DNA from 2 places in the Ensifer sp. ENS07 genome. Region 2 is predicted to be linked to the other one. Evidence: predicted binding sites of a transcription regulator. Region 2 holds the regulator's gene; the other holds the start of a gene.
The links. Region 2 encodes PhoB, which activates phosphate uptake and scavenging genes when phosphate is short. Its sites were predicted from a motif close to TGTCATNNANCTGTCAT; they were not measured.
Positions count from the first base shown of each region.

Region 1: the regulator PhoB is predicted to act here: its motif matches at 1,771-1,787, upstream of IB277_RS12500 (DUF1045 domain-containing protein).

Region 1 covers NZ_JACVBE010000002.1:1,094,444-1,098,632, reverse strand. The annotation lists gene mnmD (tRNA (5-methylaminomethyl-2-thiouridine)(34)-methyltransferase MnmD) at 1-30, opposite strand, end outside; gene IB277_RS12510 (FAD-binding oxidoreductase) at 70-1,212, shown strand; gene IB277_RS12505 (PRC-barrel domain-containing protein) at 1,271-1,660, opposite strand; gene IB277_RS12500 (DUF1045 domain-containing protein) at 1,886-2,689, shown strand; gene IB277_RS12495 (NUDIX domain-containing protein) at 2,686-3,147, opposite strand; gene puuE (allantoinase PuuE) at 3,341-4,189, shown strand, end outside.
Region 2 covers NZ_JACVBE010000004.1:458,773-462,961, reverse strand. The annotation lists gene IB277_RS17170 (aspartate aminotransferase family protein) at 1-943, opposite strand, end outside; gene IB277_RS17165 (GcrA family cell cycle regulator) at 1,365-1,886, shown strand; gene phoB (phosphate regulon transcriptional regulator PhoB) at 1,955-2,638, opposite strand; gene phoU (phosphate signaling complex protein PhoU) at 2,841-3,554, opposite strand; gene pstB (phosphate ABC transporter ATP-binding protein PstB) at 3,605-4,189, opposite strand, start outside.

The DNA.
Region 1 (4,189 bases), on a different contig from region 2:
GGGCTCGATCGGGTCTGCGGATCCTGTCATGGCCAAGGCGATAATCCGCCGGCCGGAGAAGGTCAATCGATGAGCGAGCTTTTGGTCGTCGGCGGCGGCATCATGGGGCTGTGGGCCGCCATTTGCGCCACGCGCAGGGGCATGGCCGTGCGGGTCGCCGAGCAACAAGCGATCGGCGCAGGCGCCAGCGGTGGCCTTTTGGGCGCGCTCATGCCGCATATGCCGGATCGCTGGAACGATAAGAAACAGTTCCAATTCGACGCGCTTGTGACGCTCGAGGAAGAGATAGCGGCGCTCGAGGCGGAGACAGGGCTTTCGACCGGCTATCGGCGGACGGGTCGTTTGATCCCGCTTGCCAAGCCTCACCTGCGCGATATCGCCCTCCGGCACGAGCAGGATGCACGGAGCCATTGGCGCGCGGCCGACAGGCAGTTCCACTGGCACGTGAAGGACGACGGGCCTGAGGGCTGGCCGGGTGCTGCCGCGGCGGCGCATGGCATGGTCTTCGACACGCTCGCCGCACGGGTTTCGCCGCGTCGCATGCTTGCTGCGCTCCGCACAGCGCTCCTGCAGGCACCGAACGCCTATTTAGACGAGGGCAGGGGCGTGCGCCGGATCGAGCCGGAACGCGGCCGGGCCGAACTCGACGATGGCACCCGGATCGATTTCGAGCATTGCATCATCGCGGCCGGCGTCGGCAGTTTTCAACTGATCGACGACACGTCGGTGCCGCTGGCGGAAACGAGCGGCACGGCTGTCAAGGGGCAGGCGGCACTGCTGCGGGCGGAGATCGATCCGGCGCTTCCGGTGATCTTTGCCGACGGCGTCTACATTATTGCCCATGACGACGGCCATGTGGCGGTCGGCAGCACCAGCGAAAACAGTTTTGCCGATCCCCTGTCGACGGACGAGCAGCTGGATGAGCTGCTTCGGCGCGCCGTAGCGCTCGCGCCGCGCCTGGCGGGTGCCGAGGTGGTGGAGCGATGGGCAGGGTTGCGCCCGAAAGCGACGGGGCGCGAGCCGATGGCAGGCCGGCATCCGGACCATCCGAACGTCTCGGTCCTGACCGGCGGGTTCAAGGTGAGCTTCGGCATCGCACACCGCCTGGCGCGTTTCGTCGTCGAAGAGATCGCCGGTTCTCCGGCGATCGATATTCCCGATTCTTTCTTCTGCCGGAATCACATAGCCGCACTTCGCGAGAAACATCTTTAGGGCCGGACATGCGAAGGGCCCCGCCCGCGGCGGGACCCGAAAGATCGAAAGTCAGGCATTACATCCAGTAGGGCGGCACGCCGTAGTAGTCGTAGACACGGCGTCCGTTTTCCGCGTTCCAGTCGTATTCTTCGGTGCCGTGATATTTCGGCGCGTTTTCGACCTGATCGCGAGTCACATCAGTGCGATAGCCGCCGAGCTTCTCGTCATAGGTCAGCTTTGCCCAAGGCAATGGATAGTGGTCTTCGCCGAGGCCGAGAAAACCGCCGAAGCCGAGCACCGCATAGGCGACGCGCCCGCTGCGCTTCTCGATGATCACGCGCTCGATCGAGCCGATGTGTTTGTCGTCGGGGCCATAGACCCTCGTGCCTTCAACCTTGTCGCTTGCGATCAGGTCGTGGGTCTCCTTGATCCGGGCGTCCTGAAGGTTCGCATTGTGATAGGTCACGCTTCTTCTCCATCCTTGTTTTCCTACCTTTTAGGAACGGGCGATGGGCCGGATGGTTCCGAAAAACGAGGGGTGACGTTCGCACCGCTGCCGCGCTCATCCCCGGCCGACTTCGTCAATCTGTCACGCAAATCACCTAAGACGCGGCCATTGGACAAGTCGGGGTGAGGGCGGAAAACCGCAGCTATTGCTCATCCTGCGCTGACGGATACCCGGAGCCAGCCGATGCGCTATGCCATTTGTTTTACGCCGCCGATGGCCGACCCGCTTTCCGCGACCGCTGCAAGCTGGCTGGGGCGCAATGTCTATTCCGGGGAACCTGCCGAATTGCCGTCGGTCGCTGGCTTGAGCGCCGCGGATGTCGCCTATCACACGGCGGTTCCGCGACGCTTCGGCTTTCATGCGGTGATGATGTCGCCGTTCCGTCTGCATCCGGACATGACGGAACCGAAGCTTCTGAAGGCGCTGATGCATTTTGCCGGCGCCCAGACTCCGTTCGAAATCGATCGCCTGGAGGTCGCCCGCATCGGCCGATGCTTCGGGCTGATGCCGCAGGTGCCGAGCACGGCCATGCATCTGCTTGCGGCCAACGTCGTCCAGGAGTTCGACGCCTTCCGCGCGCCGCTCAGCGAATATGAGATCGAGCGCTCCGATCCGGACAGGCTGACCGCCCCACAGTTCTCCAACCTGCACCGTTGGGGCGATCCGCATGTGATGGACGAATACCGTTTCCACATGATGCTGACCGGTCCGCTTGCGCCAGACGCGATGCGGCGGGTCGAGGCGCCGCTCCGTGACCTGTTCGAGTCCTGCCTATCAAAACCGCTTTCGATCGGCAGCCTTGCGCTGTTTGTCGAGCAGGAGACGGGCGCACCCATGCGGGTGCATTCACAGCACCCGCTCGGCAAGATCTCGACGAACACGCGCGCAGAGCGGGCGAAGCGGGCCGCCGCCGATCCGTCGCTGGCGCCGCAAGGCGCGGTCCGGCCGCTGCCGCTGATCGTCGCTGCGCTGATGGCGCAGCGCTAATCGGAAACGGACGCGGGCGAAGCTGCAAAGAGCAGCGCTTTCGGATAGGGCAGGCCGAGGTCCGGCATGTCCGCTGGCGCGAAGTAGCGCAGCGACTTCGTTTCGCCATCGTTGATCGGCTGCTGGGAACCGACGATCCGGCATCGATAGAGGGTAACCACATATTCGACGTGGTCGCCGTTCGGGTAGGTGTAGCGAAACGCTTCTCCGCCGAAGACGCCCAGTATCCGCTCGACCGAGACCGGATAGCCGGTTTCCTCCATGACCTCGCGGATGACCGCATCGACAGGCGTCTCGCCCGGCTCGATCGCGCCGGCCGGCAGGCTCCAGCCTTCGCCACTTGCTTTCTCCTGCAAGAGGACCCGGCCATCGGAATCGACAATGACGGCCGCCACTGACGGGCAGAGAAGCAGGCCGGAACCGACTTTTTCGCGGAGCGCTTGAATGTAGGATTTCATCTCGATGAGGGCCGTTGTCCTTGCCGATCCATTCAACGCTGTTTCGAAAAATCTCTCAACCTCGGGCTCAGCCGAATTTTTCTGGTAATTTCCGTCCGGGCCGTGGCGCTGCCGCTGCCCTGCCTCACGTCATTTCGGTATCGACAATCCGGTCGGCGGTGATACCGTTCCTAAAAATTCGAAGGGTGATTTGATGTCTGAGACTAAGTATCCGCGCGACCTCGTTGGCTACGGCCGCAATCCGCCGAAGGCAAACTGGCCGGGCGATGCGCGCATCGCCGTGCAGTTCGTGCTGAACTACGAAGAGGGCGGCGAAAGCTGCATTCTCGATGGCGACCCAGCGTCCGAGTGCCTGCTGTCGGAAATTGTCGGCGCGCAGCCCTGGGCTGGCCAGCGTAACCTCAACATGGAATCGATCTACGAATACGGTGCCCGTTCCGGCTTCTGGCGGCTGTGGCGCATGTTCACCAGCCGCAACGTCCCGCTGACCGTCTATGGCGTGACGCAGGCCATGGCGCGCAATCCGGAAGCGGTCGCTGCCATGAAGGAAGCCGGCTGGGAAATCGCCAGCCACGGTCTGCGCTGGCTGGAATACAAGGACGTGCCGGAAGAGGTCGAACGCGAGCATATCCGCGAGGTCGTCCGCCTGCACACGGAGCTCACCGGCGAGCGGCCGCTCGGCATCTACCAGGGCAAGCCTTCGGCCAATACGCTGAAGCTGGTGCTGGAGGAAGGCGGGTTCCTTTACTCCTGCGACAGCTACGCCGACGAACTGCCCTACTGGGTGCCGGGTCTTTCGGCCGACAAGCCGCACCTGATCATTCCCTATACGCTTGATGCCAACGACATGCGCTTTGCGACGCCGCAGGGCTTCAACAGCGGCGACCAGTTCTTCAGCTACCTCAAGGACACATTCGACGTGCTCTACGAGGAAGGTCGCCAGGGCGACGCCAAGATGATGAATATCGGCCTTCACTGCCGTCTCGTCGGCCGCCCGGGCCGCGCTGCTGCGCTCGCTCGCTTCATCGACTACGTCATGTCG
Region 2 (4,189 bases):
GCGACGCAAGGCCCTGGCGGAAGACCAGCGCGACATCGCGCACATGCGTCAGGAATCCGTCGGCCAGAACGACGTCGAGCACGGCGTTGCCGACGGCCATGGCCAGCGGGTTGCCGCCATATGTGGAGCCATGCGTGCCCGCCACCATACCAGATGCGGCTTCCTCAGTCGCGAGGCAGGCGCCGAACGGGAAGCCACCGCCGATACCCTTGGCGACCGCCATGATATCCGGACGGATATCCGCCCATTCATGGGCAAACAGCTTGCCGGTACGGCCGACGCCGGTCTGGACCTCGTCGAGGATCAAGAGCAGGCCGAACTCGTCGCAAAGCGCGCGCAGTTCCTGCATAAATTCCTTGGTCGCCGGACGGATGCCGCCCTCGCCCTGGATCGGCTCGATCAGGATCGCTGCGGTTTCCTCGGTGATCGCATTCTTGACCGCGGCGATGTCGCCGAACGGAACCTGGTAGAAGCCCGGCGCCTTCGGCCCGAAACCTTCGATGTATTTCTGCTGACCACCGGCGGCGATCGTCGCGATCGTGCGGCCGTGGAAGGCGCCTTCGAAGGTGATGACGTGGAACTTCTCCGGGTGGCCCTTGGAGAAGTGGTAACGCCGTGCCGTCTTGATGGCGCATTCCAGCGCTTCCGCGCCCGAATTGGTGAAGAAGACCTTGTCGGCAAAGGTCACTGCCGTCAGCCGGCGGCCGAGGCTTTCCTGGCCCGCAATTTCATAAAGGTTGGACAGGTGCCAGACCTTGTCGGCCTGCGCCTTCAGCGCCTCGACCAGGTGCGGGTGCGCGTGGCCGAGCGAGTTCACGGCAACGCCGGCACCGAAATCGAGATAACGCGTGCCGTCTTCAGCGATCAGCCAGGCGCCCTCTCCTCGCTCGAAACGCAACGGCGCGCGCATGTAGGTATCGTAAAGCGGCGTGGTTGCAGTCATGCGAGGCTCTCCTTCACTCCAGATCGACATCGATCCCGCGCCTCACGCGGGCCGATAAAAATCAAAAATGCCGCCTTTCGGCGGCGCAGGCACTATTCCCATTTCGCGCTGCAATGTCAACAAAACCAAGCCTTGCAGCGCAACATGAAGGGTCGATTCCTGGCAGCAGAAAAATCGTCCGGGAGGGCTTGCAAAAATGCAACGCTGGCCGAGCAAGTTGGGGAAAACTACGAAATCGATTCGGCCTGATTCCCGGGACTCTTGCCACAGAGTCCAGCGGTCAGTACGTTAACATTCAATTACTAGACGCATGCGGCGGACCTAGTCACCAAAAGAGTTATCGCGTTTGCAACCCCGGGGTTTAGCCGGGGTGCGGTGAGGGATTCTGCCATCCCCAACGCTGAGAACGGAGAGTGCAGAAATGAACTGGACTGACGAGCGGGTGGAGAAACTGAAGAAGCTTTGGTCCGAGGGCCTGAGCGCAAGCCAGATCGCGGCGCAGCTCGGCGGCGTCAGCCGTAACGCTGTCATCGGCAAGGTTCACCGCCTGAGCCTGCCAGGTCGCGCCAAGGCCGGCGGCAGCACCACGACAGCAGCCCGTCCGAAGCGCCCGACTTCGGCACCGCGCGCACCGAACTACGCTTCGCGCGTTTCGACCCGCCCGGTTGCACGCGCGGCCGGCGCTGTCGTTCTCAAGGAAGAAATCGAAGTCGATCTCGTTGCCGAGCAGGATTTCAGCACCCGCACCGACGTTGTCGTGCCGATGTCGCGCCGCCTCGAGCTGACCCAGCTCACCGAGCGCACCTGCAAGTGGCCGATCGGCGACCCGCTGAAGGAAGAGTTTCACTTCTGCGGCAACGATTCCCCGGAAGCCTCGCCTTACTGCACCTTCCATGCGCGGCTGGCCTACCAGCCGTCGGGGGAGCGCCGCAGGGCCCGCTGAGAAGCTGGACGGCATCAATAAAAAAGGGGCCGATCGGCCCCTTTTTTTCTTGGCGACTTTCAGACCGCTCAGCTTTCGAGCGAATAGCCGGCGCCGCGAACGGTGCGGATGACGTCGGGCATGTTCGAGAAGTTCAGAGCCTTGCGCAGACGACCGACATGCACGTCGACGGTGCGCTCGTCGACATAGATGTCATGCCCCCAGACGCCATCCAGAAGCTGCGAGCGAGAGAAGACGCGGCCCGGCGAGGACATGAGGAACTCCAGAAGACGGAACTCGGTGGGGCCGAGGCGCACTTCGCGGCTGCGGCGATGAACGCGGTGGGTCTCGCGGTCGAGTTCGATGTCGCCGCAGCGAAGCAGCGTCGACAGCACCTCGGGCTTTGCCCGGCGCAGCATCGCCTTGACGCGCGCCATCAGCTCCGGCGTCGAGAAGGGCTTGACCACGTAGTCGTCGGCACCCGTCGCCAGACCCCGGACGCGCTCGCTTTCCTCGCCGCGCGCCGTCAGCATGATGATCGGCAGACGTTCGGTCTCCGGACGCTGGCGCAGCCGACGGCAAAGTTCAATGCCGGAAACACCGGGCAGCATCCAGTCGAGGATAAGCAGGTCGGGCAGCCGCTCCTGAAGCCGGATCTCCGCCTCGTCGCCCCGCAGGATCGTATCGACGTCGAAGCCCTCGGCTTCCAGATTGTAACGCAGCAGAACGCTCAGCGCCTCTTCGTCTTCGACTACGGCGATTTTTGGCAACATCAGGTAACGTCTCCTTACCGCGGGCGGCCTTTGGGCTCATCGGCCCGGCCGGCGCTCAGACACTCTAAATCTGGAGCACATCCGCCGTTTTCAAAGGCGGGGCGAAAACCGCATGCTTCAGATACAGGAATTCGGGGCCGCGACCGAAGCCGCGACCGGATCAGATTTCAAAGGGCATGCATGCTTACGGCGCGCTTGGCGCTCAGTCGTTGACCGAGCCCAGCGTCGACGTAGTGTCATCCTTCGGACGCTCGCCTTCCGGCTGAGCACCCGTCGCCATGTAATAGATCGTCTCAGCGATATTGGTCGCGTGGTCGCCGATGCGCTCGATGTTCTTGGCGCAGAACAGAAGATGCGTGCAGGGCGTGATGTTGCGCGGATCTTCCATCATGTAGGTCAAGAGCTCGCGGAACAGCGAGGTGTAGATCGCGTCGATCTCCTCGTCACGCTCGCGGATGCTGTTGGCCTTTTCCGGCGAGCGCGAGGCGTAGACGTCGAGCACTTCCTTGAGCTGGACGAGAGCGAGCTCTGCCAGATGCTCGAGGCCACGGGCGAGCTTGCGCGGAATGCCGGAGCCGGCGACCGCGATCACGCGCTTGGCGGTGTTCTTGCCAAGGTCGCCGACGCGTTCCAGATCGGAGGCGATGCGGATCGACCCCATGATCTCACGCAGGTCGGCGGCGACCGGCTGACGCTTGGCGATCGTGACGATCGCCTTCTCACCGATCTGGCGCTCGGCGTCGTCGAGGACGGTGTCGTCCGAGATCACCTTCTGTGCGAGAGCCAGGTCGGAGTTGACCAGCGCGCGAACGGACTCGGCGACCATCTGTTCGGCGAGGCCGCCCATCTCCGAGATGCGGCGCGTCAGGTACTTCAGTTCTTCGTCATAGGCGGACATGATATGCATGGACATGATCGTCGATCCTTACGGGCGCTTTGCAGTTACTGTTGCAGCCTTATGCGGCCTCAGCCGAAGCGGCCCATGATGTAATCCTGGGTGCGCTGGTCATCCGGATTGGTGAACATCTTGTCGGTGTCGTTCTCCTCGACGAGATTGCCGAGGTGGAACATGGCGGTGCGCTGCGAAACGCGGGCGGCCTGCTGCATCGAGTGGGTCACGATGACGATCGTGAAGTTCGTGCGCAGCTCGTGGATGAGCTCTTCGACCTTGGCGGTCGCGATCGGATCGAGAGCCGAGCACGGCTCGTCCATGAGGATGACTTCCGGGCTGACGGCGACGGCACGCGCGATGCAGAGACGCTGCTGCTGACCACCGGAAAGGCCGGTGCCGGGCTCCTGCAGACGATCCTTTACCTCGTTCCACAGACCGGCCTTCTGCAGGCTGGTCTCGACCACCTCGTCAAAGTCGGCCTTGGTGCGGGCAAGTCCGTGAATCCGCGGGCCGTAGGCGACGTTGTCGTAGATCGACTTCGGGAACGGGTTCGGCTTCTGGAAGACCATGCCGACGCGGGCGCGCAGTTCGACGACGTCGATCGTCGGGTCGTAGATGTCGTCCTCGTCGAGCGTGATCTTGCCGGTGACGCGGCAGTT